One region of the Brevibacillus sp. genome, then DNA from elsewhere that is predicted to be linked to it. Evidence: riboswitches for the same ligand, from Rfam matches in the RefSeq annotation. Region 1 holds a riboswitch; each other region holds the start of a gene.
The links. A riboswitch is a leader RNA that binds a small molecule or an ion and turns the genes downstream of it on or off. The one in region 1 is predicted to bind S-adenosylmethionine.

Region 1 (10,863 bases):
ATGGATGTGCACTCTGGCACCCACGTAGATGCGCCGCTGCACATGGTGAACGATGGAGAGACATTTGAGAGCATCTCGCTGGAAAAACTGGTCGGGAACTGCCGTGTGCTTGACTTGACGCACGTTGAGGACCAGATTGGCCGGGCTGAGCTGGAAAAGTTTGATATCGCCCCGGGAGAGTTTCTCCTGTTTCAAACGAAAAATTCGCAAGACGACGCCTTTTCGTTTGAATTTGTTTATTTGGCGCACGATGGCGCTGCTTATTTGGCTGAAAAAGGCGTACGGGGAATTGGCACGGATGCTTTGGGGATTGAACGGAGCCAAGAGGGGCATCCGACGCATAAAACGCTGTTTGCCGCAGGTATCGTCGTGATCGAAGGGCTGCGTCTGCGCGATGTGCCACCGGGCCTCTACTTTATGGTGGCTGCTCCGCTGAAGCTTGTAGGAACAGATGCAGCTCCTGCGCGGGTGCTGCTGTTTGAAGGCTGGCAAGAAGGATAAATAGAGAGAAGCCGAGGAGGACATGAGCATGCTGATTCGCCCAAACCGGGAGGAGTACCAAGATTATTTTGCTACCTACGTCAGTCAAGTGCCAGAAGGTGATCTGCTGACGATTCTCGAACAACAGGCAGCACAGACAGGGGAGATGTTCGCCGGATTGACAGGGGAACAAATCGATCATCGCTACGCTCCGGGCAAATGGACGGTAAAAGAAGTGCTGGGCCATATCATCGATACCGAGCGAATCATGAGCTATCGCTTGCTGAGAATCGCCAGAGGGGATCAGACTGAGCTGGCGGGGTTCGATGAAAATACGTATGTAGCAGAAGGCTTCTATCAGGAGCGCAGTCTGGCGGATTTGCTCGCAGAATACAACGCTGTGCGACAGTCGACGCTGGCCCAACTGCGGGGGATCGCTGCCGAGGCGTGGACGAGAACGGGCACAGCAAATGGCAATAAGCTGTCGGCACGCACATTGGCCTATATTATCGCCGGACACGAGGCACACCACTGTAGAATTTTGCGGGAACGGTATTCGCTGTAAGCCGGGAGAAGCCCGCTGTTTCGCTTTCTGTGTGTCGCTTTTCGTTACTCGTTTTTCGCTTTCCAGCTGTCGCTGCGTGTTCCTCGCTATCTTTTCGCTGCCGCTCGCAACTCGCCCTCCCTATCTCGGCAATGGTAGGGTACAATAACAGTAGTGATTTTTCCAATTTCATATGTGGGAACAGGTTCCTTGAGGTATATCGCCGCAAGGATAATAGGGAAGCTCGGTGCAAATCCGACACGGTCCCGCCACTGTAAGAGGGGAGTTTTGCGCATACAGGCCACTTGTCCAGACTTGGATGGGGAAGGCAGCGCCAGACGATGATCCCAAAGTCAGGAGACCTGCCTGTTTCGACGACACTGATGGACCTACGGGAGATAGGGAGGTGTTAGAGGACTCGCCATGACAGCAGGGGGACGAATACGTTTCTCTTTGCTTGCGCATTTTCTAACGATCGTATCGGTCGTCGGAAAATGCTTTTTTTGTTTGGGGGATTGGTGTGGTCTGTCGAAGGGGGCAACTTGTCTCGAAATTGATGCGATTAATCGAGGCGCTGGAGTAGCTTCGCGATAGAAGCGGCTAAAATCGAAAGAGCTGAGCTGAAGCTGCCTCTCGCTTGCAGCGGTTCGTCGAATGGACCAGGGCGTCTCGCGGTTGATCTACCTGTCAAAGAGGCTACGATGACTCGCGATTAAATTCAACTTGACTAGATCTTGTACGAATGTGAGGGATCGCAAGCTTGCGAACCGGAGCCTTTTTAAGGATATCGTTGCCAGATTGTCGCCGTGAAAAAGGAGGGAGTGGCGTGGTTCAGCTTTTCATATGTCCATGGTGCGGCTATGTTGAAGAAAAAGAAGTGCCAGAGGAAAGCGAAGCAGGAATCGTTACGTGCGCTTGCTGCAACATGGCAGAAGTGGAAAGTGTGTTTGCGCGTGGAAACGGCTGCTTTGCTGAGGGGGTTGCCGTTCTGTCTTCCTGCTTGCGAGTCTTGTCAGCAAACAAAAAGAATTGTGTTGACGAATGCATTGGAATTTCTTAGAATAGGCTCAATAGCAAATCATAGTTCTTATCCAGAGAGGTGGAGGGTCTGGCCCGATGAAGCCCGGCAACCGTTGCTTTTGCGACAAGGTGCCAATTCCTGCGGGACGTTTCGTCTCGATAGATAAGAAGCGGGTGCCTCGTAGCAGTCAAGACGAACCTTCTTCTTAGCGGAGAAGGTTTTTTGATGTATGAAAAAGTGGGAACGAGGCAAACATTTGCCCAATTTCAAAGACAAGAGAGAACTGACATCTAGCAAAGAACAAAAATTCATAGTTTTCTTTATCTAGAGAGGTGGAGGGACTGGCCCGATGAAGCCCGGCAACCGTTACGCAGTTTGTGACAAGGTGCCAATTCCTGCAGGACGAAAATCGTTCTGGGAGATAAGGAGAAGGACCTTGATGCCAAACCTTCTTCTTAGCAAGAAGGTTTTTCTTATTTTTCCAAAACATGACATGAGGTGGTAATAATGAGCGCAGGTGTAATCAAAGTAGGATTGCTGGGATTGGGAACAGTAGGGGGCGGCGTCATCAAAACGATTCGCTCGCAACAGGAGAAGCTGGCGCAGCGGTTGGGCAAACGGATCGAGATTGTCAAAGCATTGGTTCGCGATTCGGAAAAAGAACGGGCGGTTCAGGTTGATCCTGCGCTTTTGACTACCGATTTTGAGGATGTGCTAAAAAGCGATGTGGACATTGTCGTGGAGGTAATGGGCGGTGTCGAGCCTACGTATGATTACGTGCGTGCCCTGATTGAAAAAGGCTGCCATGTGGTAACGGCGAACAAAGAGCTGCTCGCCAAACGCGGCCCTGAGCTTGTCGATCTGGCTAACCAGCATCAGGTGCATCTGGCTTATGAAGCGAGCGTAGCTGGCGGGATTCCGATTTTGAGTGTGCTGCGGCAGTTTTTGCGCACAAATGACATCCAAGGAGTTCGCGGTATTCTCAACGGGACGACGAACTTCATCTTGACGAAAATGGAGGCGGAACAGCTCTCTTATCAGGAAGTGCTGAAGCAGGCGCAGGAGCTGGGCTATGCGGAAGCTGATCCGCGTTCGGATGTGGAAGGTTTCGATGCCATGTACAAATTGTACATTCTCGCGCAGCTTGTGTACGGGGAGTCGTTGCCGCTTGCGGATGTCGTGCGTAAAGGAATCGCCGATTTGTCTGCCGGACACATCCGGATCGCAAGCGAGCTGGGTTACCGGATCAAGCTGATTGCCCAGGCACAAAAAGCCGAGCAAGGCATCCGCCTATCGGTTCAGCCGACTGTGCTGCCCATTGCCCATCCGTTGGCGCAAATCCAGGATGCGTTCAATGCGGTGCAGCTCTCCGGGAACATCGTGGGCGACCTGTTGTTTACGGGCCGGGGTGCAGGCGAACTGCCGACCGCAAGCGCTGTCGTTGAAGATTTGGCTTACTTGTTGACCCAGCCATTTACGCCGCATCCTGTTTGGACAGAAAAAAATGCCGCGGCTCAGTTGGAGCAAGGGCAAGACGAACGGGTGCTGTGTTATTTGGAAGGCTCGTGTATCGCCGCCACACCTGATCGCGTGCTGCATTTCTTGCGGGAGGCTGGCGTGAACGTGACGAAATTGAAGGTGCAATTCGACTTGGGCGGTGTGCTGCGCGCGGGCTTGATCGTTACAGGTATTCGCGCAGAGCATGAGCAAGTGCTGAAAAGTGACTTCGGACTTTCCGTGCGCTGCTTCCCGCTGATCGAATCGGCATAGCTCGCAGTCTGTCTAGATCAGCGCTGATCCTTTCTACTTGCTTTTTTTATCCGAGAGCTGTTGATCGGTATCTGAAGGCCCGTTTTTCTGATTGCCGGGGAAGACGACTTTTTCCCATTTGGTCATGAAATAACTGCAGAGTATAATAAGGCCGATCGCCGATACGGTGATAATCAATCCGGTCATATGTGCCGCCTCCTTTTCGCTGGAAAAAGTGGTTCTACTATGGTCTACGAAAGCAATATGGAAAAGTTTCGCCAAAAAAGGCAACGGGCACGCCTCATTTATCATGAGCGTGCCTGTACGTGACCATCGGCTTCAATCTGAACGTTTTCCGACAGTGATTCGATTCGTTGCAGAAGCGCTGCCCCATCCGTGTCATTCATCGGTACCGCTCGTCCCAGCTCGGCATGGAACGGGAGCATCGTCAGTTCACAGGAAGCGTCTTTTGTGCAGCTTGCTTGCAGTACCATCGTCTGCCACGTTTTTGGCTCCGTCGAGCGGGTGAAAATGAAATTGCCCAAACTGTAGGCAATCCACTTGCCGTTGTAGCGTTCAAAGCCTTGCAGGACGTGAGGATGACCACCGACGATCAAGTCTGCTCCTGCGTCAATGTAAGCTTTGGCCAATTCTTTTTGGTGATCGACGGGAAAGTCTTCCCGTTCCTTGCCCCAATGGGCGATCACGACGACGAGATCAGCGTGTGCCTTTGCTTGTTGAATCGCTTGGACGGCTTTGGCGGAATCATAGGAGCCAGCCAGTCCAGGCTGTTTCTCCGTGGCGAACCAGCTGACTTCGGGAATGACCCGGCTGAATCCGAGCAAGGCGAGCTTGATGCCGTTTCGCTCCACCACGACGGGAGTGAAGGCTTCCACAGAGTCTTTGCCGCCGCCGAGGTAAGCGATCCCGTTTTTGGCAAGCGCGTCAAACGTGTCGAGCAATCCGGCCACGCCCTGATCCATCGAATGGTTGTTTGCCAGGTTGACCGCATCGATCCCTGCTGCTTTCATCGCAGGCGCAGCCAAAGGAGAGGACTTGTAAACGTATTGTTTGTTGTCGGCAGGCGTGCCTTTTGTGGTAAGTGGCGTCTCCAGATTGGCTATGGTAAAGTCATCCTGCAAAAACAGGGAACGGACGTGCGTGAACGGGTAGTCGTAGCCTTTTTCGAGCAACGTTTTTTCCACATTTCCGGACATCATCACATCTCCGACGAAGGTCAGCCGGACAGTCGGCTCGTGGGCAACAGCCGGAGGTGGTGCGGAATCGTGTTCAGGGGAGGCGGAATGGCTTCCCAGCTTGTCGAAAGCGAAGTAAATCCCTGAGCAAAGGATGACGAGCAGACTGAACAAGAGCGTTTGCTTCGCCATCCTTTGCCACTTCTTTTGTCGTTGTTTTCGCCGGATGTGCTTTAGGCTTTGCTGCGTCTGATTCATTATGCTCCTTTCAACGGTAACGAAAAATGGGTGAATTTGTTATTATAGAGCTAATACGAAAAGGGGCGAAAAAAGATGCAGCTTTCCTTCGATCATCTGGTTCATTTCGTGCACCGTCCCCCTGGAGAGGCTGCCCGGCTTTTTCAGGAAGCAGGCTTTCACGCTGTCGCGGGCGGACGTCATACCCATTGGGGAACATGGAACAGTCTCAGCTACTTGGGACTATCTTATGTGGAGTTTTTGGCGGTGGAGGAGGCAGCTGTCGCCAAGCAATCCGACAATCCGCTCATCCGGCAACTGGTCTGGGAGGCGAATCGCGGTGAGGGACTTGGGCAAATTGCCCTGCGCACTCGGCAAATGGACGCGTGGGTAGAGCGATTTCAGTCACTTGGTCTCAAAGTGACAGGGCCGGTAGCGGGCAGCCGCACGCGAGACGACGGGAAGATTTTGCAGTGGCGCATGCTGTTTGCCGAAGACCCGCACAGTGCGAGACAAATGCCGTTTCTGATTGAATGGAGCGAGACAGACGAGGAGCGCAAAGCCGATTTGACACAGCGCGGCATCATCGCTCCGCATCCAAATGGCGCGACGGAGCTGCAAGCGGTTGGTTATGCTGTTTCCGATCTGGAAGCGGCAGCAGCGGATTGGACGCGGTGGTTCGGCTTGCCGAGCCAAGCAGTGTTCGACGATGAGCAAATGGGCGCTCGTTGCCTGACGCTTGCTTTACCTGGCGGAAATATCGTGCTGTGTGAACCGCAGCAGGATGGATCGGCCAAGCGGATGCTGCAATCGCGCGGAGAGCGTCCTTTTTTTGCAAGAGTAGGCGCGGCAAAAGCGCTTCACGAATCGCACTCCATTTGTGGCGGGACGTACCTGATTTGAATTTGCTAGAAAGTAACGAGGGGCAAAGCAAGAAAATGGCGCAAAGGAGGCGAGCTTGTGACATCACCCAAGCATTCTTTGTCCGCTGCGGCGATTATCGTCAATGATCGCAACGAAGTGCTGCTGATCAAAGGGCCGAGACGGGGCTGGGAAATGCCCGGCGGAAAGGTGGAGCAAGGGGAGTCCATCCGCGAAGCAGCGATCAGGGAAACGAAGGAAGAATGCGGCTTGGACATTGAAGTGACGAAATTTTGCGGCGTGTTTCAAAATGTCAGCAAGTCGATCTGCAACGCCCTGTTTCTCGCCAGACCGATCGGCGGAAAACTAATCACAACGCCTGAGTGTCTGGAGTCGGGCTTCTTTCCGATCGAGGAAGCTTTGCAAAAGGTGACCTGGAGCAATTTCAGACAGCGCATCTCTTTATGTTTGCAGGAGGAAAAGCATCCGTTTTACGTGGAGTTTTAGGGCAAACGGGCAAGTGTAGGTCGTAGTGAAAAGAGCGGGCGAAATCAATCAGCAGGCAAAAAGCTGTCCGAACAGGGACGGCTTTTTTGTTTTGAGAAAAAAGTGAGTGTGTTTGCTCATTCACGGCGGGCCTTAGAGCTTTTTGCAACTGATTAGCCACATCGTTGAGTTTTTCCAAACGCACTTGACTGAATAACTGAATCATAGAAAAAAGAGCAACCCGTTCCCTTTGCGAAAAAAGGAATCAGGTTGCTCTTTCTTTTCTGCGACATCAACATCGCCGGCGATCAATGCGTTCCGAACGTCTTTTTCGTCAATTGGCGGTACATGTACAGCATGGCAATGCGCCACGGAACCAGCATGCCGAACGCCAGCAGGAAGAACAAGCCGCCTGTCTGGATCGGGGTGAAGCTGTCGTTGATCACCAGCTTGATAATCAGCCGGATGATCAGGAGTCCTGCCAAAATAAAGAAGAACGCACGGGAACGTTTGAGGTAAACGTCTTGACCGATGATCTCAAAGCGCGAAGTCATAATCAAGGGAATGGAGAAAATCAATCCGGTTACAAACGCCGCCAGATCGTACATCGGTGGCAGCGCCGCTTCCGGAAAGAAAAACATGGCAAAGCCAGTAGCCATGAAGAACGGCGGCAGGATAATGCTTTTTGCAGACACAGGCTTTTTTTGCCGGCGCATGCGCAAAAAGATGACCGCGGTTGCCATCACCAGCGGCACCAAAATGCCAAAGGATGAAGAAGTGAGTATCTGCATGGAAAAAACGCCTCCATAGACTTTCAACAATTTTTCAATGTTGTCTTGTCTAGTTTACACCAAATTGAGACGTATGGGGAAGCCGCAGACAGCGAAGCGGCATTTTTGCTAAGCCGCCGCTTCGTCGCTGGCCCGGACATCGAGCTTGTGTTTTTTGCTGTAGAGGAGCGTCAAGAGGCCGGACAAGAGCGTCAGCGAGCCGATAAACAGCAGGTAGCCGGTGATGCCGAGCAGGTCGAGACCGACCCCGGTAATCCCCAGCGCGAGCAGAAAACAGCCGCGGTCGAGCATGCTTTTGAAGGAAAAAAACCGTCCTTGCTGGTGGGCTGGCAAGCGCTTCTGAAAGATCGTCGCAATGACCGGAAAAAAGAAGGCGACGACCAAGCCAAACACGGAAAAGGAAGACAGCACCATCGCTTTGTTGTCTGCCATGGACATTCCGAATTGGGAAAGCGCGAAGAAAAACAGCATGAGCGTAGAGGCAGCGACCAGATTTTTGCCGCCGATCCACCGTTTGGCGAGCAGTCCGCCGATCAAAATGCTCGTGCCCTCGACCGCGTAAATCCAGCCCATGAGCTGCGGCTCGTTTTGCATCTCGCTTAGGTTGAGGATCATCAGATTGAGTCCGCCCAAAAACAACGTAATCAAACCGTTGTTGATCAATCCGACAAACAAGGCAGGGTCTTTGCGGGCAATCATCAGCACTTCGCGGAACTCCACTTTTTCCTTCATATTCCGCGAGGTAACGGGCGGAATCCGCAAAAACAAGGTGACGACAGCCAAAATCGCGTAGGCAATGATCGAGCAAATGTACAGCATGGGCAATTCCATGGAGACCACGAGCACACCCCCGAGAGCCGTTCCGCCAATGCGCGACAGGGTGGAAATGTTCAAGTACGCACTGTTCGCTTTCAAAAGCTCATCTTTGCTCAAGATGGCAGGCAAGGAGGCTTGCACGGTCGGGAAGTAAAACGCCGCAGACACTTGCATGACGATCAGGGAGACGATCATCCAGAGAATGGAATCGTACGCGAGAGCGGGAAACATGAACACAGGGCTTAAAGTCCGGGCCATGCTGGCAAAGAGCATCACTTTTCCCTTGTCGTACATATCGATGACGACGCCCGCTTTCGGAGCCAACAGGATGCTTGCGATCAGACCGCTCATCAAAATCAGACCCTTCACGGTTTCGGAAGGGATCAGGCTCTGCATGAACGCCAGATTGGCAATGATGGAAATCCACATGCCTGCACCTGCGACAATCTCCCCTGTCATCAGCAAAAGAAAGGTTCGGTTGCGCCACAACATGAGAGCCACTCCATATCTTTTTGGTTTTTGACAAAAAAATGAACCGATCGAGTTTTTCAAAACGGTAAAACCCAGTATAGCATCTGCCCAAATATTTGTATATTTATTGACGCTGTATGTATGCTTCCTAGCAATAACGGGCAAATTACTGGAACAATGAGCGGCGATTACGCAAAAAAGGAGCTAATCGGCATGGCGCGAAAACGTACGCTGCTTCTGTTGATCGGGTATGGATTTGCTGCCACGCTTGCCATCTTTTACGGACTGGTAGAGCGGCACAGCTTGTTTGTTACGTTTGTTGCCTTCCATCTGGTCGTATGCGTGGGAATCCCCCTGCTGCACGGCTGGTGGGAGAAAAGTTTGCAGGAAAATTGGCAGTTGGCGTGGGGCCGGTTCGAAAAGCGGGGAGCGCTGTTTGGAATTGCGCTGGGCGTGCTGTTTTTTACGGGGATTCAGGCTGGATTGTGGTTGCTTTTGCAAGCGGAGGGCTTGCCTGCTGCTGTGCGGGCGGGTTTGGAATCGTGGGGGTTGAGCCGCAAATGGATCGGCTGGTTTGCCCTATACCTCGTGTTCGTGAACTCGTTGCTGGAAGAATTGTTTTGGCGAGGCTTTGTCCTGCAACGGATGCTTCGTTCGCTTTCCCGTGCCGTCTCCGTGCTTTTGACCAGCTTTTTTTATACGCTCTATCATCTGATTGTCACGACAGCCTTGTTTGGCTTGTGGCGAGGCTTGCTGCTGACTAGCGCAGTATACGCGGCCGGGGTTATTTGGGGCTGGCTGAAAGGGCTGTTCCCATCGATATATCCTACCTGGTTCAGTCATTTGCTCGCAGATTTGGGGCTGGCTTTGGCGGTTGTTTTGTGGATTTACTAGCGGGAAGATAGGGGAAAGGAGAGAAAGCCATGCTGGCGCCACACGAAGAAGTCCAGCTGCGCAAGCATCTGCTGGGCATCCTGCGGCAAAAGAATGAGCACGTCCAGCTTTACTTCGATACATATGGATTCACGCCAACAGGACCATTGCTCGCTTATTTGCGCTCGATCAAAGGGTGGGAAAATATTCGCCGCTCCGATCTGTGGCAAGTCGTGGACAATGACCCGCAGCGGCAAATTGACTGGGATGGCGGCGTTTTGCTTCGCGCCACCTACGGCTTTGCTTCAAGCCCAGTCCAGGCAGCAGGCCGACTCACAGAGGTGGAGCCACCAGCGCGTCTGTACTACGGCACGCACGAAAAGCTTGTTCGGCAAGTGCTCACGGGCGGACTTTTGCCCATCGCTAGTGACTTTGTGCAGCTTGCGCTCGCGATCGAAGAGATCGGGATGCCGGAAGACACGCTCTCTGTGCTGACCGTGCAGGCGGCAGAGGCGAGGGCAACCGGCATCCGATTTTTCAAAGGGAGCGGAGCATTTTTGTACAGCGATGCGATTCCAGCCGCTTTTGTAACAGAAGAAGCGTATTAGTCCGCCGGATTGATCTGCTTTCCTTGGCGCAGTTGCAGTTGCCGCTCTCGTTCTGCGAGCACGTCGCTGCGGTCGCGCAACGTATGCTTGTTCAGCAAAAACGGATCGCTCATGTCGCTGTCGCGGTGCTCAGGCTGATTTTGCCGGGCACAAGCCGCTTTGTACGCGGATATCAGGTCTGCGGCCTGCATCGGCAAGGTAAGGCTGCGGTATGGCATGCCTTTTTGAATCTCATCCAGGCGCTCTGCCAGCAATCGCTGCAGGGCCATGCTGTCCAAGCCAAGGCGCTCGATCTCTTCATGGTGTTCTTTGACCAACGCGTGGGCGCTTGTAAGCATCTTGCTAGCGCCATTCAGGTTGCCGCGTCTGTGATGATACAGGCCCACGGCAATTTGGATCAGGCCGACCCACACAGGCTGGCGCTTTTCTGGTGGAGCACTCTTCCAATATTCTTCGAGAATCTCGTGACACTCGAAGTAGTCGCGTTCGACATGAAACTGAACCAGGTAGTCCAGATACGGCTCAGGATACATGATGGACTTCACCTCGCTCTTTTTTGGGAAAAACGTCTCGATGTTTTTTCGCGAAAGCGGGTGCGCCGCTTGCGGTCAGTCAAACGATCAAGAGCGTTTTGTTTTCAACCGTTTCGTTATGTACTATTATAATGCATAGAGAAGAGAAATCGAGGTGTGAAACATTTTATGACAAGAGATGAACTCATGGCCGTCCT
Region 2 (10,863 bases), on a different contig from region 1:
GCGAGTCAAAATCGATAGCATCCGGGATGTATCATCGGTAGATCCTTCATCTATCAAAGTAATCCGGACAGGCTTGCCACTCCATTCGGAGCGAAACAGCAAACTTCTGACCGCCCGCTCCAGCACCTGCTCCGAATTGTGCACCAACAAGCGGTAATGCTCGTGCGAAAGCTCTGTCACGCCGTCCATTCGACTGGCCCATCGATCAGCGATCATCACCAGCAATGAGGAGAAGCCAAATGCCGCCAGTAGCCATACAACCAGTTCTTCCATCACGGTCATACCCCCTCCTATACAAAGGTATGCCGAACAGCTTGAACAGGGTGCCAACTGGACGCTCATACGGATTCTACCGTTTTACCCATCCGTTTTTGATCGAGATGACAACCGCTTGCGTGCGGTCTTGAACGTTCAGCTTTTGCAAAATGCTGCTGACGTGATTTTTCACAGTTTTCTCACTGATGAACAAAAATTCTCCGATCGCCCTGTTGCTCTTTCCTTCAGCCATCAGTTGAAGCACTTCCCGCTCGCGGCGAGTCAGGGACTCGATCACTTTTGGATCGATCGTTTGCGAATCATCCACGGAGAAGCTTCGCTCTGTGCTGCCTTCATGCTCGCTGAGACGACGGAACTCCTCGATCAGCTTGCCCGTTACCTTCGGATGGATGTAAGCGCCGCCGCTTGCTACGACGCGCACGGCATCCACCAGATCGCTGGTGCCCATTTCTTTGAGCAAATAGCCCGATGCACCGGAACGCAACGTGCGGTAAACGTATCCTTCATCATCGTGAATAGAAAGCATGATCACTCGCGTAGAGGGACTCACAGAAATTACATTTTCCGCAGCAGAGACGCCATTGATGTTTGGCATATTGATATCCATCAACAAAACATCCGGCTTGTGCTCTTCGGCGAGCAAAGCAGCCTCTCCGCCGTCCGCTCCTTCTCCGACGACCTTGAAGTCATCTTCCATTTCCAAAATGCGCTTGACTCCTTCACGGAACAATTGGTGGTCGTCCACAATCACGATGCGGAGCTCTTGCTGTCTTTTATCCATGTTTCATCCCCCTGTGTACATAATTCTGTATCGGTTCATATTTTTAACGGTATTTGGAAAATAACCTTTGTTCCCTCACCCGGAGCTGATTGCAGGTCCACATTGCCTTCCAGCAGCTGCACACGCTCGCGCATTCCCAACAGTCCAAAGGAATTTCCGTTTGCCATGCGCTTCTCCAGATCGAATCCAACGCCATCGTCTTTGACGACGAGACTCAGCGACTCCTGAAGAAACTCAAGCTTCACTTGTACCGAAGAAGCTCCTGCATGCTTCTCCACGTTGTTCAGGCACTCCTGAACAAGCCGGAAGATTGCAGCCTTGACGGAACTGCGCAGCGGTGGCTCCACACCAAATACTACCAGATCAATCGAAGCCCGGATACGTTCTTCGCACGTCTGAATGTATTTTTGCAAAGTGGGAACCAAGCCGAGGTCGTCCAAAGCCATCGGACGAAGGTCAAAAATGATCCGTCTTACATCAGCCAAACTTAACCGAACCATTTCTTTCAGCTCGTGAAGCTCCATTTGCGCTTCCAGAATACGTTCGTTTTTCAACATGCGCTCGACGATTTCGGAGCGCAAGACGACGTTTGCCATCGATTGAGCCGGACCGTCGTGAATCTCGCACGCGACACGTTTGCGCTCTTCTTCCTGCGCCTGAATGATCTTCAACCCCATCAGTTGATGCGGCTTGGCCGATTCCAGCGCTTCCCCGATCTTGCTCAGGTCGCCAGTCAGGTAGCCAAGCACCACACCCATCTGGGATACAAGCTTCTCGGCGCGTACAATCGTTTCCTCCAATGTACGCAATTGCCGCTCCAGATCATTGCGCCGGCGCTTCAAGTTGTTTTCCCGCTCGCGATAGATGGAAAGCTCCACCTGGATGCGGCTTGCCTCTTCATAGGCGATACGGATGTCATCCTCCGTGTACATGTGAAAGTTGCGGCTGACCTGCACAAGCCTGTTGCGCGACTTTCGATAGGCCAATTCCAACGCATCGACCTTTTGGATTACTTTGGAAATTTCTTGCCTCAGCTCATGCAAATCAAACTTTAGCGAGTTGCCTTGTTGTCTTGCATCTTCGGCTATATCAAAAATTTGCGTTTTACTTGTTTCTACTGTTTCAATGGTTCTCTTGATCACCCCATCCAGCACGCTGATGTCGATCGCTTTGTTCATGATTGCTCTCCTTCGAACTCTTTTTTCGCTTTCGTGAACAGCTGTTGGAGTTTGACCTCATCTACGTCTCGCAGACCCACATCATTGCGTGGGATGGCAAAAGGATCTACCCCTCGTTTGGCGAAACCGGGCGTAGAAGTAAACACATACTCATACCCTGCTTGTCGGGCTGTTTCCAAAACGATCGGATTCGTGTAGCCAAAAGGCAGTGAAATCGCCTTAATGTCCTTGCTCATCCAACCGTGCAAACCTGCGCGAGACATACTGAAATCAACATAGAGCCGATCCCTGTATTCTTTTTCATTTTCTAATCGCTTTACATCCTGCAAGTAGACGGGAGCAGTCTCTGGTCCCATCTCTCCCCATTCATTCCGCGCTTCCTCTTCATGCAGGCTGTAGGTATGGGAACCAATATCAGCCAAGCCAGAGTGAAGCATTTCCATGACTTGTTGACGCGTGAGTGGCGTCGTCATGTTCTCCCGTTTTCGTTCGGCTACATCTCGCAAGCGTCCTGCAATCACGAAGTTCACTGACGGGTAGCCGTATGTACGCAATATCGGAAAAGCCTTCGTATAATAACTTTCGTAGCCATCATCAAACGTAATCAGGACAGCATTTTCTGTCGGCAAGCTCCCGGTATCGACAAAGCGCAAAAACTCATCCAGCGTAATGGGATGCAGGTCATTTTCGTGCAAAAATGCCATATGTTCTGCGAATTGTTCGGGCGCAATCACGTAACGTTGGCCTGCAGCATCTGTCACATGATGATACGTCAGGACGACGACTTGATTGTTATACCACTTTTGCGGCTTTACCGTTGCTTTTTCGTTTCGCGTGACGTTTGGCTCAGCGTTTTCCGTCTCGCTTATGCTTATAGACGTATCGACTTGGGGAAAAGGTTGCACTTTTTGCGCATTCTTTTTTGACTGGTACAAATCACCAAGCCCCAATATCGTCACAACCAACAGTAAACAACTGATAAACACTGTCAGGAAGAGCCTTTTGTTCGGCAAAGAAACCCCTCCTTCACTTCCTCACTAGGAGATTCGACACAGTCCTACATTTTCCCTTTGATCAGGATTCACCAATAATTGGAAATTTCTTCCCATAACAAAAAGAGCCCAGTAGCTTTTACCAGGCTCTTTCTTTGCCGTGCTTATTTTGCCAGTTGAGCAGCCTCTTGCTTCAGAACTTCTGCTTTGTCTGTTTGCTCCCAAGGAACATTCAGGTCATTGCGTCCGAAGTGGCCGTAAGCCGCTGTTTGTTTGTAGATAGGACGACGCAGGTCGAGCTGTTTGATGATACCAGCTGGACGCAGGTCGAAATGTTTGCGAACGAGTTTCACGAGATCTTCTTCGGAAACAGTTCCTGTACCAAAAGTATCAACTGCGATGGATACTGGTTGTGCTACACCAATCGCATACGCTACTTGTACTTCGCACTTGTCAGCCAAGCCAGCTGCCACGATGTTTTTCGCAACATAGCGAGCAGCATAAGCACCGGAGCGGTCTACTTTTGTCGGATCTTTACCGGAGAACGCGCCGCCGCCGTGACGAGCGTATCCGCCGTAAGTGTCTACGATGATTTTGCGGCCAGTCAATCCAGCATCCCCTTGTGGTCCGCCGATAACGAAACGGCCAGTTGGGTTGATGAAGTATTTGGTTTCAGCATCCAGAAGTTCAGCTGGAACTACTGGTTTGATTACATGCTCAACCAGGTCTTGTTTGATTTGCTCCAAAGTTGTTTCAGGAGCGTGTTGAGTAGAGATAACGATCGTGTCGATGCGAACAGGCTTGTCTCCATCGTACTCAACTGTTACTTGTGTTTTACCGTCAGGACGCAGGTAAGCGAGTGTGCCGTTTTTGCGAACTTCGGTCAAACGACGAGCCAGTTGGTGGGACATGCTGATCGGCAATGGCATCAACTCAGGTGTTTCGTTGCAAGCAAAGCCGAACATCAGACCTTGGTCACCTGCACCAATCGCTTCGATCTCAGCGTCAGTCATTTTGCCTTCGCGCGCTTCCAGTGCTTGGTCTACACCCAGTGCAATGTCAGCGGATTGCTCGCCGATTGCTGTGATAACACCGCAAGTGTCAGCGTCAAAGCCGAACTTAGCGCGATCATAGCCGATTTCACGAATGGTTTCGCGAACCAGCTTTTGAATGTCTACATAAGTGTTGGTTGTGATCTCACCCGCTACGAGAACCAGACCTGTCGTTACAGAAGTTTCGCACGCTACGCGAGCGTTTGGATCTTTGGACAGGATGGCGTCCAGGATGGAGTCGGAAATTTGGTCACAAATTTTATCCGGATGTCCTTCGGTTACAGACTCAGATGTGAACAGACGACGACCTTTTTGCAAAGCCATGAGAAAATACCTCCTTTGACCTCATACAAATAGTTTGGTAGCCGAGTCAGGATTTTATCGACGTAAACGCAAATAAAAAACCTTTTCCATCTTTCGGAGGAAAAGGTTTGAGCGCTTTTAGCTTCCTTCATCCTCTTATCGGCCAGAACAGATTTCCGTCCTGCTGGTTAGCACCGCTCTAGTCGGTTGCCGGGCTTCATAGGGCCAGTCCCTCCGCCTGCTCTGGATAAGAGTATCCATTACGGATTATAGAATAATTGTTTTTCGGGGTGGTGTCAATAGACTTTTCCCACAACTCCGGTTCGAAGCAGGCCAGCCTGTACAAAACGTTGATGAAATCGCCTGCGGGAAGCGAGCGATGATGACTGTAACGCATGGACAGCGCCTTTTGCACAAGCTGGTCAAGCCTCTTTATACTTGGTACGATTTGGCGATCAATACAACAACCTCGGCCCGCGTAGCGGTTCCCTGAGGCTTGAAGGTCTTGCCATATCCGTTCAGCCACTTTTTTTGCGTCAAAGCCTCGATCGCCGGCGATGCCCAGTAGTTGACCGGAACATCGCGATAAGAGGACACGCTGCGGCTATTCACAGCTACCCCTTTCGCCCTGGCGATCATGGTGGCCATCTCGGCCCGCGTTACCGCCTGATCAGGCTTGAGTTGACTGTTTGGATACCCCTTCAAGACTCCGAGCTGATAAGCTACCCCAAGGGTGTTGTACGCCCAGTGCTTTTTTGGCAAATCGGAAAAGACGTCCTTGCCCGTGTACATACTGGCTACTTTCGAGCCGGTGACACGCATCGTCGAAACGAGCATGGTCGCAAATTGGGCGCGGGTCACTGCCTGATCCGGCTTGAATGTTGCGTCGTCGAAGCCTTTGATGATGCCTTTGTCGCTGAGCTTGGCGATTTGCGCACGCGCCCAGTGGTTAGAAATATCCCGATAGCCGGAAATGAGCGGCTGCGGGCTGAGCGTCAATTTGTAGGAATCGTACTTGAAAGGCACGATGCTGCTCATGCGCACGAAATACTTCCCTTTAGGCAGCCGTATGCCGAAAATTTCACTGCCTTGGTCTGACCGCTCTGCCACTTCGGTTGTCGAAGCAAGCGCCACGTTCATGTTTTTCTCATTGTAAAGGGCGATGTGAAACCCGCTTGCTACCGGGATGAACGGAGCGCGAACTGTGACGTACGATTCCGCATCCAATGTAAATTGAAACCAGTCTGAATCTGTCGACGCCGGAATGGTTCCTGACATGACTCCTCCACTGGCAAGCGGAGCAGCTTTGCTATACGTATTATTCGGCTCGTTCCCATCTTTTTTCAACGGGGTAAAGGCGAGATCGAGGCGATATTCGCCGTTCATTGCATTTTGCTGATACTCGCTGATGCGAATGTAGTATTTTCCTGGCGAGACGTCCTTGCTTGCACGTTCGGAAGGATTATCCCTGTCGCTGTTATCGTATACCGGGTCCCAGACCGTATTTTTTCCCGGCTCTTGCTTTCCGATGGCAAGTACCAAGTCCACCCGCTTGTTATCAGGTGTGACCGTCACGTCCATATGCCCGTACTCGCGGACATAGTAGGAGAACCAATCCTGATCCCCTTCCTCATGGAAATTGCCCGTCACGCTGATCTGGTTGCCCACCAGCGGCCTTGCCGTAGCCATCGTATTGTTCGGTTCATTCCGATCCGGGTTGATGGTGAATTTGCTCGTCAGCACATAAGTAAACGCATTAACTCCACCGTTTCTCACCAGCTTGATGTTCATTCGCCCAGCTTTTGCAGGAACCGTTATCGTATCCCCGTTCCCGATATAGTAAGTGACCGGCTGACGATTTGCCGGATAAAAAGTCGCTGACATGGCTGAAGATACGCCTGAGTTTACGGATGCGGTGAGACTTACTTTTCCATCGTAAGGAACGTCCATCTTGAACCAGTCAACCGTATCGTTTGGCCCCAGATTGCCACGGACTTGCGCTTCGATCGGAAACGCCTTGGCTCTCTCCAAAACGTTGTTCGGCTCCAAAAAGTCGCTGGACAGCGCACTGCGCACTGCCTTGTTTACGTCCAGAAGACCGTAGCCCGCTTGCCGATCCCAGCCGCCTTCGCCAATATCTGTCGCCGTCTGATAAAGCATCTGCCTGACGTCGAGAGCAGACAGCTTGGGATGACGAGCCAGAATGAGAGCAGCCGCGCCTGCTACCTGAGGCGCCGCTACAGATGTTCCGGAAACTGAACCGTATTTGCCGCCGAGCTTGGTTGTATACACATTAAGCCCCGGTGCCACCAGATTCATCTCCGGCCCTGTATTCGACTGGTAAAGGACCTGGTTTCTTCCGTTTATCGCCCCCACCGCAATTACGGTCGGGTACGCTGCCGGATACGCGACACGGCTTGCCTCATTTCCGCTCGCCGCCACCAGAACCGCTCCGTTTCGTTCCGCGCGGTCGACCGCATTTTTCATAGCCCGGGAGTAAGCCATGCTGCTAAAAGACATCAAAATGACCTTTGCCCCCCGATCGAGGGCGGCGTTGATTCCTTTGGCGATCATGTCAACATCCGTAGTAGATGCGTTTTTGTTCAAGACTTTGACGGGCAAAATTTTGGCGTTCCAGACCACCCCGGCTACGCCGATCCCGTTGTTCCCTTTTGCCCCGAGGACCCCGATGACTTCTGTTCCATGCCCATTGTCATCCTGCGCACTTTTCCCCGGATTGACCAGGTTAACACCAGGGAGCAAATTCCCCTTCAAATCAGGGTGATTGTAATCGGCCCCTGTATCGAGTACAGCAATCGTGATCGCCTGATTGCTGTTCACCACTGACCATGCCTTGTCCGCTTTGATTTGACTCAGGTGCGTCTGGTTGCTCAGGTAGCTGTCATTGGAGGCAGGAGCAGCAGCGAGTGCCTGCCTGGCTTCCAAAGGAGCGACGGTGAGCAGCAGCGCCAGTGCGACGGTCACTTGAATTGATTTTTTCATAAAAAACAGTCCTTCCCTCTCTCCCTGCAAATCATGCAGCAAGAAAACCTCTGTCGAAGCCGTTTCCGTCATAAGGCCGCGTTTTAGCGGAAGGTTTTCTTAACGTATGAATACCCGCAAACTTTTGCAATCAATCCCAATACGTTCAAAAAGGTATTCGAGTATGATATTCCTCGTCCTAGCATAGCGGATAAAAAGGGCGAATTGCAACCCTAATTCCCCAATATTTGGAACGTTTTGGCAGTAGAAAAACCCTTTTCACCAGTGGCAAAAAGGGTTTCGTTCATTACTGCAGCAGACCTTTATTGTCTTCGGTTTCAGGCGCTACGTATGTTTCCTGTTTTTTTCTTTGGCGCGCTTGCGGAATGAAAGCAGTCAACTCTGTCACGTCTACTCCTGCTTTTTTAATCGAAGAGGACGGGATGTCAAATGCCCAGACACGCTGGCTGTTCGCTTCCACCTTCATGTTTTGCAAGGTGTAGTTGACGCGGGCAACCGCTTCGCCATCCTTGTCGTGCACCAGGATCGGCACCTCGGTAAACTCCAGGCGCTTCTCCAAACCGTTGCGGAATACAACAACGACTTTCAGACCGTTATCCTCGTTCGGCTTGATTGCGAGAACTTGCAAGTCCACCTGCCCAGCTTCTACCGGAGCTTCTGCCGCTGCTTTTTGCAAATACTGCTCTTGCTCACTGGCACTCAGCCCCATGTTCAGCTCGTGGCTTCCTTCGAGTCGCTGTTTTTGCGGCTTTTTATACACAATCGTCAGCGGTACTTCTTGCTCCGGAATGCGGTCAAACTCTTCCCAACGGAACATAAACTCCGCCGGACGACTGGACATGGAATCGACTGGTCCGCTTGTCATCAAGTCGAACGTCTTTTTCGCCACCTCTTCGCCTTCTGCTGTTACGAGAGAGAGCGGCAGTTTTTGCAACAGTACGTTGCGGTCTGTCGCATTGCGAATGTAGGCAAGCACCAAATAGCCTTCTACGGTCGCCTGTGTGAAGAACGGAATGACACCGACCTCATCACGTACTACAGGCGGCAACTCATCGTGCACATATTGCAGCAATTCCTGCTCGGCCTCGTCCAGCTGCGCGTCCCACGGACCGTTCATCGACAGGAACAGCTCTTTTGACTCCACGCGGTTTGCAGACTGCTGCGGATTTTCAATACCGGATACGCCCAAGTAAAATTCATTGTGCAAATACTCATGAATGTCCTCTCGTACCTGCTCCAAGCTTTCTTTGGAACCAAACCAGTTTTCCAATAACCAACTCATATGTCAACCTCCTCTTTCCCACTTTAGAAAAATCACGCGTCTACTCTACGTCAAGAATCCATCTACGCAGATTGGCATCAGGCTTTTTCACAAATTCCGGCGGGAACACGATCAGCCACGGACGACTGTTGCCAGGCTGGACACAGATCTTTCTGGCGTCAAGAACGCCTCGCGCAACGACATCCCCGTCTGTATCGGAAATCGTTACTTTCAGTTGCTCAGGGCGATACTCCGTCGACAGACCATTGCGGAACAGCATCGCAGCGACCAGTTGCCCTTCTTTCGTTTTGCCGATATCAAAACCCGTAACTTGTACGGTATTCACCGGGATTGGCGGCAAAGAATTGGCGAGCTTCTCCAGACGATCCTTTTGCCGATCGGTCATGCGGTTCTCCATCTCCGGGTCCAGTTCAAGCGTGCGTGGCCAAATATGCGCGCGGTTCCCTGCCTTCATCACGACTTTCCAGCGACTGAACTGGAAGTTGTCGTGCAGATAGGACTCTTCCGGGAACAGCACTTCCCATGGACGGCTCGTATGCGGCGGAATCGAGCCCATCTCGGACAGATCGATTCTGATCCGCGCAAACGGCTTGTCGTCCAGATAAATCGCCAAACCAATCGTTTTAAAACGAACTGGCTTATCTGTCGCATTGCGGAAGAACATCGTCACGATCATGCCGTTCGGTTGGGGAATCATACTGAAGCCCGTCACACTGATCAAACCGCGCGCGATTTCCGGAAGCTCCTCCTGCAAAAAGCGCAGCGTGTACTTTTTCTCGGAATCCAGCTCTTGCTCCCACAAAGGATGCAGCGACAGCTCTGTCTTGATTTTCTCGCGTTTAGCCGGAGCGCTGGTCTTCGCCTGTTCCTTTTCCACTTCCACTTCGGTTTCTTTCAGTTCGTCAATGTCGAATGCCGACTCTTCCTGAATTTCTTTCTTCAATTCATCCAGAGCTTTCTCGCCCTGTTCCTTGCCAAACAAATTCTTCATAAAAGAAAACATGTGTTACCTCCTCACACACGTCCGAACCCGAACGCAATTTCTCTCTCTTCATCATAAACATTTCTATACGGCTCATGCAAATCTAGGCTTGCTGCGGAACATTCACTCGCCAGCGAGAAAGATCCGGCTGCTCCAGCAAAATGCTTTCCGGAGGATAAATAAACAGCCATGGCTTGCTCGTATTGGCATTCACCGTCAAGCTTCCCAGTTCAAACACTCCTTCAGCCACCTTTTCTCCTGTCGCATCATAGAGAGCAAGCGGCAACGTTTCAAAGGAAAGAGACTGCGGCGAGCCGTTGCGAATCAAAAGCATGACGTGAAGTGCGCCTTCCTCGGAGCGACGAATTTGCACACCCTGGATATTTACTTCTCCCTCATTGAGCGCAGGAAGTGTTTTCGCCAGCTCGATCAAGGAATTTTTTTGTTCATTCGACAGCGCCTTGATCCAGGACTCTTCCAGTTCCAGCTGCTGTGGCAACACCATTTTCTTTTGTGCCATCTCGAATGCAATCTTCCAGTTCGCCAGCAGCACGTTCACTTGCAGGAAGTGTTCACGCGCAAATACAAACGACCACGGTCTTGCAGATCGCGGCGGAATTTCCCCTATCTCGCTAAAGTCAAACGTCTGGCGGGTAAATAGCTGCTGATCCCCGAACAATACCACCAGCGTCATTTCCTTTAGGTTGATTGGATGGTCCGAACTGTTGCGAATAAACGCCGTGATTTCGATTCCATCATCATGCGGAACGAGCGCTGTTCCAGCGAGGGAAATGTTCCCTTCCTGCAGCGGCTCCAGCTCCTGTGCCATAAAGGAAAGCGCGTATTTCTCCTGCGCACCCAGATTCGCTTCCCACGATTCATGCAGGGACAGCGTGGTAATGACGCCGGCAGATGTTTTGTGTAGACCTTGCTTTTCCTGATGAGACTGTTCGGTATCAGAAGCGGACAGAATGGATTCCTCCTGAACCTGTTCTCGCACCTCTTTTGTGGTAG
Region 3 (10,863 bases), on a different contig from region 1:
TCCGGGCATCGCCAAAATCTTTTGAATCAAAACTACAAGCAATTGGGCGTCGGTGTCGTGATCAAAGCCGGTCAGCCGTTCTACACGCAAAACTTCGTCACCAAATAAACGCTATAGCCAAGAAAAACACGCCAAGGACTGACCTGGCGTGTTTTTTGTGGGCAAAACGTCGCGACGTCCTGCCCCAAAGTTCATGTAACCGAGCGTGTCTACAAGCATAGTCGCAGCTGTCTTTGCTGCACCAAATCGTTCCCCGCCATTACGGCTGGGCAGCAGCGTTCGCAGCAGGAGGATTCGCGGGCGGTGTCTGGCCCTCGTCAGAAAAGAACGGGATAACGACCAGACTGAGAACGAAAAACAAAATCCAGACGAGTCCCCGCTTGAATATGCACGGAGTCAGCATCGGGTCAACCCCTTCCACAAGCATTTCTACTTTATTCATACGCTTCCCTCCCCTGCGCCCGTTTATGCTTTTTTTCCGCAGAAAAAAACCATCCCTCGAACAAACACGAGAGATGGCGATCTGGCGTGCCCCCTGTCACCCTTGTTTTTGCAAAGGCAACGAGCATTGTGTATCTTGCGACTTGCTGTTTTTCGCAAACAGGCAGGCTGCGGCAAAAACAACCAGCAGCGCCCCCATTACCCAAAACATCGTCCACGGCTCCCACCACTCCATGAGCACGCCGTTGACATTCGGCGCGAGAATGCTCGCCACGCCGAAATTGATTCCGGCAATGATCCCTGCGGTTGGCACCATCGCCGCAGGCAAAATATCGGCGGAATAGGCCAAACCGAGCGAATAAAATGAACCGACTGCTGCTCCGGCAATCGCCAGCAAAAGCATCATCAGCCAAACGTTTTCCCCGGCGAGCGGGAACAGGAAAAAAGCAACTCCGCCGACGATGGCGCAAGCGAGCATAACTTGCCTGCGGCCGATCCGATCGCTCAAAGTGCCAAGCGGCATTTGCAAAATGATGCTGCCTACCACAAACGCCGGGAGAATAAGCGATACCCATTCAATCGACAGCCCGGTGCGCAGCGCGTAGACCGGGAAGCTGCCGTTCAAAGAAGTCTCCATGAATCCGTACAAGAAAGACGGAATCAGGGACAGCCAACCGATGCGCAAAACCGTAGCGTACTTGTTCTGTTTCTTTTCCGCCTGCACAATCGCTTCGGGAAACTCGTTTTGAATCCGCAAGATGAGCAAAAAAGCGATGGCGTACAAAAACAGCAGCACGCCAAAAGGCACCCACAGCCCCAGCGGCAACAAATTCAAGCCCAGCGGCCCGATACTGAAGCCCACTCCGTACGCCAAACCGTACAGGGACAAGTCGCGCCCGCGCGTCTGCGGCGAGGCGATCTTCGTTACCCACATTTGACTCGAATAGTGCAAGCTGGTATCCCCGATCCCCATCAGCATCCTGAGCACGAACCACACGGCCAGATGGCTGAACAGCGGAATCAGCCCTGTCGCGACGGTAAGCAGCAGCATCCCCCACAAAATCGTGGATCGGTAACCAATCCGCCGGAGCGGAATTTCCAGCAAGGGCGAAACCAATACCATCCCGATGTACAGGGCGGCGGCGTTCAGTCCGTTCATGACAGATGACACGCCCTGCTTTTCCAACAGCACAGCCAACAACGGAATGCTCAACCCTTGGCTCAGTCCCGCTATGGCTACCACCAAAATCAACACCCAGAAGGTGTAGCGCGATGAAGACATGGTGTTGAAGCTCCTTTCTCTCCAAAAAACCTCTATCCACCCAGTTTAACAGAAACACTGCCCTGTTGAAGCTGGTACATTTTTTGATACAGTCCATCCTGCGCCATCAGTTCCTCGTGATTGCCCCGCTCCACAATTTCTCCCCGGGAGAGGACGAGAATCTGGTCGGCATGCTGAATCGTCGAAAGCCGATGGGCAATGATAAACGTCGTACGTCCACGCGACAGGACGTGCAAAGCTTCCTGGATCGCCAGCTCTGTTTCGCTGTCGATACTGGCGGTCGCCTCGTCGAGAATCAGAATGGCCGGATCGGCAGCCAGCGCGCGGGCAAAAGAGATGAGTTGCCGCTGACCAGCTGACAGCGTCATCCCGCGCTCCACGACTGGTTCCTCGTAGCCGTTCGGCAGGCGGGTAATAAATTCGTCAGCCCGCACCGCCTTGGCTGCCTGCACGACATCTTCATCCGAGATCGTGTCGTCGTACATGCGAATATTGAAACCGATCGTACCCGTAAACAAAAACGGATCTTGCAGCACAAGCCCTACATGACTGCGCAACGAATGCGTATCGATCTCGCGCATGTTTTGCCCGTCAATCAAAATGCTTCCTTTTGTCACCGGATAAAAACCGAGCAGCAGGTTCATCAGCGAGCTTTTTCCCGATCCGGTATGACCGACTAGCGCAATCGTCTGACCAGGCTTTGCCGTGAACGAGACGTTTTTGAGCACGTAGTCATCCTCGTTGTAAGCGAAGGATACTTGGTCGAAAACGACTTCCCCGCGCGGCCGCTCGATTTGCTTGCCGGCCTGCTCCGTTTCCGGCGCCGTATCCAAAATATCGAACACGCGAGCCGCGGCGATCGTTGCCTGCTGCATTTGCGACAGACGATTCATGATCATGTTGATCGGCTCGAAAAAACGTCCCATGTAATCGACAAAGGCGAACAGCGCCCCAAACGAGATGACACTGTGAAAAGACGCGGAACCGTAATACCAGATGATCACCGTCAGGGCGATTTTCCAGATCAAGTCGACAGCAGGCCGCAGCAAAAGAGATTCCAGGTTGATCTCCTTCATCCGCATCTTGAAGTAGCTCTCATTCACCTGCGCGAACTCTTCCTGCACGCCTTTTTCGCGGCGAAACGCCTGGACAATCGTCATGTTTTGAATCATTTCATTAATAGTGGCATTCATGTCGCCCAGCTTCGCCCGAATCACCGCATAGTAGCGCGAGCTGTACTTTTGGTATACATAAATCAAAGCGACGAGCAGCGGAACCGTCAAACAGCAAAACAAAGCGAGCTGCGGCTGGAGCACGAACAGCGCGATCAAAATCCCGACCAAATAAATGCCGTTCTGGACAAAAGTAGCCAGCACACTCACGTAAAGCTCGCGGATCGCTTCGGTATCGTTGCTGACGCGGGAGACGAGCGAGCCGACAGGTGTCTTGTCAAAAAAGGACACCGGGAGCTTTTGCAAATGAACGAACAACTTCATCCGCATGCGCTGAATGATGCGCTGGGCGGTCGTCTGCAACCACAAAATCTGGATGTAGTTGAAACACGCCGACAGCAAAATCAGCGCCCCGTACCCGACTGACAGCCAGATGATCGGCTGCACGTCGTTTTGATACAGCGCCAGCACTTCGTCGGCTGTCAGCTTGATGCCCGTCAACGTCGTTTCCGTTCCGTCAGCAGTTTCCGTCGTTACCGCAAAGCGCTCCCGGCCATTTTCCGGCTCGACTGGCGCAAACTTCTTTTCCGTATTTTGGGCATTCTCACTGAGCTTGCCCTCCATTAAATAGTACGTAGCTCCTTCGGAAAGCACGGTCATTTCTGCGCCTCGGACGCTTTCCCGAGTCAACCCCGCCTCCTGGAGCGCATCTTCGCGCATATAATACCGATCCTGGATGGCGACCGCTTTTTCGGCTGACGCTTGCGGCCGTTCTTCCAGCTGATACCACGGCTTCTGGATCGCCAAAATGTGATTGTCGATCATCACCTTGGCGAGAAAAGGGCCTGCCAGCTCCGCGCTGGTTCCAAGTAAAAGCAGGAACAGCGCTCCCCATATTTGTTTCTGAAACGGCCGGGCAAATTCAACCAGCCGCTTCCAGCTTTTTTCTTTACTCACGAAACGCTCTCCCTCCCTCTATGCCGATTTATCCAGCAACGTCTTGCTCCATCTGCTGCCTGCGATACTGCTCGGCGTACCAGCCGTTTTGCTGCATCAGCTCAGCATGTGTTCCCCGCTCGACAATTCGCCCCTCATCGAGCACGAGAATCAGTTCGGCATGCTGGACGGCAGACAGGCGATGCGCCGTAATGATCGTCGTCTTGTTGGCACGCTCCTGGCGCAGATGGCGCAAAATCGCCTCCTCCGTGCGTGCGTCAACCGCCGACAAGGAATCGTCCAAGACGAGGATGCCCGCATCGAGCAGCAGGGCGCGGGCAATCGAGATTCGTTGCTTTTGTCCCCCGGAGAGCGTCACGCCTTTTTCCCCGACCATCGTTTTCAATCCTTCGCGGAATTGCATCAGGTCGCTCTCCATTTCCGCCAGCCGCATCGCGTGCAGCACTTCCGCCTCGCTCGCCCCCGGCTTGCCGAACGAGACGTTTTCCGCAATCGTGCGGGAGAACAGCAAGTGCTCCTGGGGCACATACGCGATCTTTTGCCGCAACGTATCAAAAGACAGCTCCTCAATCGGCACGCCTCCGACGAACAGCGTCTGACTTTTCATTTCATACTGGTGCAAAAGAGCGCGGCACAAGGTCGATTTCCCGCTCCCTGTCCGGCCGACAATGCCCAGCGTCTCCCCTTCGCCCAAAGAAAACGTAATGTCGGACAGCGCCAGCTTGTCACTGCCCGGGTAGGCAAACGAAAAGTGGCGAGCTTCTACTGTATGGGGTGTCTCTGCCGCAATCGGATGGTCAACCTCGTGCACATCGGGCTGCTCCACAAGCAGCTCGGACAGACGCTTGTGGGACGCGCCGCCACGCTGCAACACATTGACTAGCCAGCCAAAAGCGAACATCGGCCAGATCAACAGCCCGAGGTACAGGTTGAAGGCGACCAGTTCCCCCAAAGAAATCGCGCTCGTAAAGACAAGGTATGTTCCATAGCCAAGCCCGATCAAAAAGCTGAAACCTATAATGATGGCAATTGTCGGCTCGAACAGGGCGTCGATCCGCGACACGCTGACGTTTCGCTCCAGCGTTTTCTCGCTGACTCTTCTGTAGGCTTCAATATCTTCCTTTTCCTGCACAAACGCCCGCAGTACCCGCACGCCGGAAATCGACTGCTGGACGTGATCGTTCATCTCGCCGAACGCTTCCTGCGCCAAGTAAAAGCGCTCATGCAGCAAGCGGCCGTAATAGGCAGTCGACCAGGCCAGAAAAGGCATCGGAATCAAAGCGGCGAGCGTCAGCTTCCAGTCGATCGCGGTCACCATGACTCCGAGCGTCAAAAGCGTCATGAACAACGAATCGACCAGCGTGAGCACTCCGGTACTCGCCGTCTGCTCGATGGCGGGAATGTCGTTGGTTGCCACAGCCATCAAATCACCGCTACGCTTGCGATGGTAAAAAGACGGCGTCATCCGGGTCAAATGCCCGAAAAGCCGCTCTCGCAAAGTTCGCTCCAAAATCAACGCGCCGCCGTTCAGCAAATACCTCCAGGCAAAGCGCATCGCGTACAGCCCGACCCCAAGCGCGAGCAAAATCGTGACTGTCCGCGTCAAGTCTTGGGCAGTCAAAGAGCTGTTGCGCATCGCGTCGACAGTCTCGCCGATCAGCCGCGGCGGCCAGAGCATCAAAATGTCGATGAAAAACAAAAAGGCTATGCCGATCGTGTACCGCTTCCAGTGGGCACGAAAAAACCAGGATAGCTCCTTGAGTGTCTTCAAGCTAATCACCTCTTTTTATCGAGCAAAAAAGGGCGTGCGAATCGCGCAGCCCCTTTTTGCTTCCTTCATCGTAATTGACTGAATTTTCTTTGTCAATCTACCTTTTTTGTCTGGCTCTTTCCTGCCATTCTTCCTTCAACATGCTGTACACGGCATGGTCGACAAAATGGTCATACAAAAACTCATTGCGCCGCAGGATTCCCTCCAGTTGAAAGCCGAGTCTCTCGGGGATCGCTCTGCTTTTCGAATTGCCTGTCGCCGCCTGAATCGTGATTTTCTCCAAGTTCCATGAACCGAAAACAAGGTGATCCATATACGCCGCCACTGCTTTGGTCATCAGCCCCTTGCCCTGAAAGCCGGCGCCAAGCCAATAGCCCAGTGATGTCTTCTTGTTGATCCAGTCCAGATTGTGCACACCGAGAGTCCCGGCCATCCGACCGTTATACCAGATTCCGTAGTGAATCCCTTGATTGTCGTCATACTGTTGAATCGTTCTTTGGATGAAATAGCTCGTGTCATCCTCGCACTTCGTGTAATTCAGCCAAGGCAGCCACTCTTTGAGGTAGGATCGGTTCGTATCGGTGAGCCAAAACATTTCGCTGGCATCCGACAACTCCAACTGTTTGAGAAATGCTTCTTCGGAAATCGGGATCGTTCTCATGATAACCGCTCCTCCTTCTCATTCGCTTTCAACGGGCAAGCAACTTCTTACGCTCGATTATGCGGCTGGTTCCATAATTTAGCAAGAATCAGACGATCTATTCCTGAAAAAAAGCGCCCGCCATAAAAAGGCAGACGCTCCTGATACGACGGACTATTGTTTGCTTTTCGCGATCTCTTCCGGCTTGAAAATGCCCGTCTCTGTCACAATTGCGGTAATGTACTGGGCTGGCGTCACGTCAAACGCCGGATTGTACACCTTGATATCATCCGGTGCTACCTGTTTGCCCAAGCCGTGTGTGATCTCTTCTGCCGGACGTTCCTCAATCGGAATTTCCGCACCTGTCGCCGTCGCCAGATCGACAGAGGACAGCGGCGCCGCTACATAGAAAGGAATGCCATGCGCTTTTGCCAAAACGGCTACTCCATACGTGCCGATTTTGTTGGCGACGTCGCCGTTGGCCGCTACACGGTCTGTTCCCACGACAACGGCCTGCACTTTGCCTTGCGACATGACCATAGCTGCCATGTTGTCGCAAATCAAGGTGACGTCAATCCCAGCCTGCTGCAATTCATAGGCGGTCAGGCGAGCGCCTTGCAATACGGGGCGCGTCTCGTCGGCGTATACTTTCAAATCCCACCCGCGTTCTTTTGCCAAATAGAAAGGAGCGGTAGCCGTACCGTATGCAGCAGTAGCCAGCGCACCCGGATTACAGTGTGTAAGCACGCCCATGCCGTCTTGCAACAGCGTCAGCAAATGTTCGCCGATCGTGCGACATACTTCTGCGTCTTCTTTTTGAATCGCCAGTGCTTCGTCGAGCACAGCTTTTTTCAGCTCGTCAACGGGCAAGGCGGAGTTTTGTTGCACGCGTGCTTTGATCCGGTCAAGCGCCCAGAACAGATTCACAGCAGTTGGCCGGGACGTTCCCAAATAGTCTGCCTGGCTGTTCAGCTCTTGCCAAAACTGTTCATACGTTTGCGCTTCGCTGCCGCGGATTCCCAAATACAGTCCGTAGGCGGCGGCCATGCCGATTGCCGGTGCTCCGCGCACTTCCAGGCGGCGAATCGAGCCCCATACTTGTTCGGCGGTCGTCAGCTGCAAATAAATCGTTTCTACTGGCAAACGCGTCTGATCAAGCAAGACGAGTACGTCGTCTTCCCACTTGACTGGCGTTGTTTGTGTACTGGTTGTCATACTGTCGTTGCCTCCTGATAGTAGCGTGCGGTTACGTTGCGGACGATGTCCGTGATGTCTGTCGATTCCTCAATGTCGTTGCGTCCGAGAATCAGCGCTTCCCCGATCGCCAGCGCCAGTCGTTCTGCTTCGGCGCGTTTTTCGGCGTCTGCGATGGCATTCAGATCAGCCACTCCTGCCAGGCCGATCACACGGCGCAAAATTTTGCATCCGGCATAGCCTGCCGTATCCTGAATCAGTCGTTTCACGTAGCTTTGCCACAAGCCCTCGACATGAGCGCTGCGTTCTTTAGCCTGCTTGTGCCAGAGCTGGACAAACTGGGAAACAAATTCGTTCCAGACATCTTCAACCGTTTCCAGTAAGTATTCGCGGTAGGAGTCGCGTTCTCCTTGGTCATTTTGCAAGCCGTGCTGACCAGCGTAGTTGAGCAGCAGATTGGCGATAACGGCACCGATGTCAAAACCGATCGGCCCGTAGTAGGCAAATTCGGGGTCGATCGCTTTCAGGCTGCTCTCGGTGATGAAGATGCTGCCTGTGTGCAAATCGCCGTGCAAAAGTGCTTCTGCGCGAGTCAGGAAATCGAATTTCAGCTTGGCGATTTCCAGCTTGAGCGGCTTGTTGTTCCAGATGGCCTCTACTTCTTTGCGGATCAGCGGGTTAAAGTCGTTGGTCGGCGCATTTTCATACGGGTCGGTAAAGACGAGATCTTCTGTGATTTTGCATAATTCCGGATTTATGAATGTTCCGACTAGCGCTTTTTTGTCGTACGGATGCGCCCCCAAATCGGATGTGTAGAACAAGGTTTGCGCGAGAAAACGTCCGATCTGCTTCGGAAAAAGCGGGTAGCGCTTGCCCTCAATCAAGCCTTTGCGCATGATGACGTGGTCGCCTACGTTCTCCATCACCGTCAGCGCCAGCTCCTGATCGAAGTGGTATACTTCCGGCACCAGGTCAGGCACGTATTTGTGCTGGATGCGGAGCGCTTCACTCTCGATGCGGGCACGGTCAATCGTCAGCGGCCATGATTCTCCCACGACTCTCGCAAACGGCAACGCTTGCTTCACGATGACTTTTTTTCCGGTAGCCGGCTCCTGGATATCGAACACGAGGTTCAGATTCCCGTCACCGATTTCGCGGCTGGTCAGCTCTGCTCCTTCTGTAAACAGACCCGGCAAGCCTTTTACGTACTCTACTGCTTCCTGCTCAGTCAATGCGCGGTATGCCATGATTGATTACTCCCCTCACAAATCGTTTTTTTCTCTATTTCGAACGGAATGACAAAATGGTCAGGAATCCGTGTCCAAACGCACAAAAAAGACCTCTTTCCCGAAGAAAAGAGGTCGCTGTCGCCACGTATAATAAACGTGTCATGTCCCCCTTATCTTCCAGACCACTTTTGTTTCTGCAGGAATTAGCACCGTGCACGTCGCTTTTTGTTTCAGCCGCTGCTCGCGTTGAAATAGCGTCGTGTCGGTTGCCGGGTATCATCGGGCCAGTCCCTCCACCTTCTCTGGATAAGGTATCCAAACGTATGCGGTTTTGATTTAGTTTGAATCATACAACCTGCCGTTCCACGATGTCAACACCCTTTTTTCGCAAACCGCGCTTCTCTCCTACCAGACGTGCTGAGTGCCGGAAGCAGCCGGGCGATCCCAGTTCCACCAGTCAATTTGGCCGACAAAGGCAGCGGTAATCGACTTCTCATCCTTGAGTTTGAGCAGTTCCTTCGTCGGTCCGGTCAGGACTGCTCCGTAGAGGCGAACGCCTTTTTCCTGCAAGTAGCGATAGCGCTCCTCGACTTGCGGATCGCTTCGCGAGACCAAATATTGTCCCATGTCGCGCGCGAGGCTTTTTTGCTCGACAAGGTAGGCCATTTCCCCCAAAAAGGCTGCCATCCGTCGGCTTCCTTCTCCGTTGACCTGAATCGGAGCCGCTCCGTAATTCAGCTCGTGCTCCGCAAATCCCCATGCTTCTCCCGGCCCCAAGAGCAGGTAGCCGTCTTTTTGGTCTTCGTGCCTGGCTTCCACTCCGGTGTCCACTGCCAACCAGACCGTATCCTGGTTGGCGGAGCTGATGTAGCGGGAGATTCGCTCATAATACTGCTCGTACGTCAAAAAATCAGCAAAAGAGACAGCCAACTGGGCAACGGTTCCTTCGGGGAGCTTCTCCAAAGTCGTCCAGGCTGGCGTGCGCCAATGCGCCAGTTCGTCTGCGTCCGGTTTTTGCCCGCTTTGAAGCGGATAGCGGAAAAACAGCTTTTGCTCCCTCACTCCGTTGGTCCATTGCGGCTTGGCGTTGACGTTCCACAACACGTTGGTGCTTTCAAAGCGGCCTGCGTTTTTGATGTCCGCCCCTACTCGCTCGCGAAGCTCCATCTGGATGCTGCCGTACAGCAGTCCCACCTGCGCGCCGCTGCTGCCCACGCTGACACCCGGCTGCGTAAAATTGACCATGTCCTTCGCTACCCGGTGCAGATCATCGTGCATCGACGACCCTACCCATCCGTTGACGCCCAGAAATACCACGCCAATTACAAACGGGATGGCAAAAGCGTACACGGAACTGAGCAAGCGATTTTTCCATTTTCCCCGCCGGACAATCGCCCTCTGCTTCGCTTCGGAAAGCTGGCTGTGCCCGCCCTCGTCCAGCGCGTCGAGTTCCCGTGGTTGCTGCTCTCCTTCTTCGCCCAGCAAAAGCCGCTCCAGCCGCTCTGCGCATGCCTCATCGGCTGCCAGCTCCTCGCCAAGCCGCTTTGCTTCTTCCCCTGTCAGTTCCCCTCTCAAATAAGCGAGCAGCTTTTGCTCGCGATCATGACCGTTTTGGTGCGTCATGGCCCTTCCTCCTTCCACAGCTTCCGCATCTTTTGCCGACCGCGAAACAGCGAGCGTTTGACGTCCGCCAGTTCGATCTCCAACACCTCTGCCATTTCCGCGTAGGAAAATTGCATGGCTGACAGCAAAATGACCTGTCGTTGCTTGGGCGGCAATTGCTCCAGATGCGCATATGCCTCTTTCCACAATTCCTGAGCGACCAACAGTTCCGCCGGGTCGTTCGCGGATGCGTCCGGTCGTTCCGGCATCTTTTCCATGTAGTCGACCGGGCGGCGCTTTTGCTTGCGGTGCCAATCGATAAAAGCGTGGTAAGCGACCTTGAACAGCCATGGCCTGACCTTTTCGCCGCGGTAGTCTTCCAGAGAGGCATACGCCCGGAAAAAAACCTCCTGCGTCAAGTCCTCCGCATGCCTGGTATCGCGTGTCAGCCGGAAAAGGTAGCGGTATATGTCGTTTACGTGCATCTGGTACACATACTCCAAGCCTACTTTCCCAATGCCTCCACATCCCTTCTTTACGTACCACGCCCTCTAGCGAAAAAAGTTTCACTTCCG

Region 2: it holds a riboswitch for S-adenosylmethionine, as region 1 does, so the genes downstream of both, metK (methionine adenosyltransferase) here and DEP07_RS08140 (homoserine dehydrogenase) in region 1, are expected to answer to the same signal.
Region 3: it holds a riboswitch for S-adenosylmethionine, as region 1 does, so the genes downstream of both, mtnK (S-methyl-5-thioribose kinase) here and DEP07_RS08140 (homoserine dehydrogenase) in region 1, are expected to answer to the same signal.

Annotation. Positions count from the first base shown of each region.
Region 1 is NZ_DOTK01000034.1:7,100-17,962, forward strand. Features, by position in the region: gene DEP07_RS08130 (cyclase family protein) at 1-501, shown strand, start outside; gene DEP07_RS08135 (DinB family protein) at 530-1,045, shown strand; cobalamin riboswitch at 1,211-1,408, shown strand; SAM riboswitch class I at 2,109-2,214, shown strand; SAM riboswitch class I at 2,363-2,473, shown strand; gene DEP07_RS08140 (homoserine dehydrogenase) at 2,553-3,815, shown strand; gene DEP07_RS08145 (hypothetical protein) at 3,849-4,001, opposite strand; gene DEP07_RS08150 (CapA family protein) at 4,103-5,248, opposite strand; gene DEP07_RS08155 (VOC family protein) at 5,324-6,130, shown strand; gene DEP07_RS08160 (NUDIX hydrolase) at 6,188-6,595, shown strand; gene DEP07_RS08165 (CcdC family protein) at 6,883-7,365, opposite strand; gene DEP07_RS08170 (MFS transporter) at 7,474-8,673, opposite strand; gene DEP07_RS08175 (CPBP family intramembrane glutamic endopeptidase) at 8,866-9,546, shown strand; gene DEP07_RS08180 (RNA 2'-phosphotransferase) at 9,576-10,133, shown strand; gene DEP07_RS08185 (DUF309 domain-containing protein) at 10,130-10,666, opposite strand; gene DEP07_RS08190 (hypothetical protein) at 10,835-10,863, shown strand, end outside.
Region 2 is NZ_DOTK01000049.1:84,839-95,701, forward strand. Features, by position in the region: gene DEP07_RS15660 (glycosyltransferase) at 1-282, opposite strand, end outside; gene DEP07_RS15665 (response regulator) at 350-1,057, opposite strand; gene DEP07_RS15670 (sensor histidine kinase) at 1,093-2,235, opposite strand; gene DEP07_RS15675 (polysaccharide deacetylase family protein) at 2,232-3,248, opposite strand; gene metK (methionine adenosyltransferase) at 3,392-4,603, opposite strand; SAM riboswitch class I at 4,736-4,836, opposite strand; gene DEP07_RS15685 (S8 family peptidase) at 5,015-7,585, opposite strand; gene DEP07_RS15690 (SLAP domain-containing protein) at 7,872-8,867, opposite strand; gene DEP07_RS15695 (SLAP domain-containing protein) at 8,908-9,870, opposite strand; gene DEP07_RS15700 (accessory Sec system S-layer assembly protein) at 9,953-10,863, opposite strand, start outside.
Region 3 is NZ_DOTK01000045.1:133,545-144,407, forward strand. Features, by position in the region: gene DEP07_RS13955 (CAP domain-containing protein) at 1-108, shown strand, start outside; gene DEP07_RS13960 (hypothetical protein) at 260-442, opposite strand; gene DEP07_RS13965 (MFS transporter) at 539-1,759, opposite strand; gene DEP07_RS13970 (ABC transporter ATP-binding protein) at 1,756-3,852, opposite strand; gene DEP07_RS13975 (ABC transporter ATP-binding protein) at 3,881-5,623, opposite strand; gene DEP07_RS13980 (GNAT family N-acetyltransferase) at 5,721-6,284, opposite strand; gene mtnA (S-methyl-5-thioribose-1-phosphate isomerase) at 6,438-7,478, opposite strand; gene mtnK (S-methyl-5-thioribose kinase) at 7,475-8,704, opposite strand; SAM riboswitch class I at 8,854-8,999, opposite strand; gene DEP07_RS13995 (anti-sigma factor) at 9,092-10,309, opposite strand; gene DEP07_RS14000 (sigma-70 family RNA polymerase sigma factor) at 10,306-10,782, opposite strand.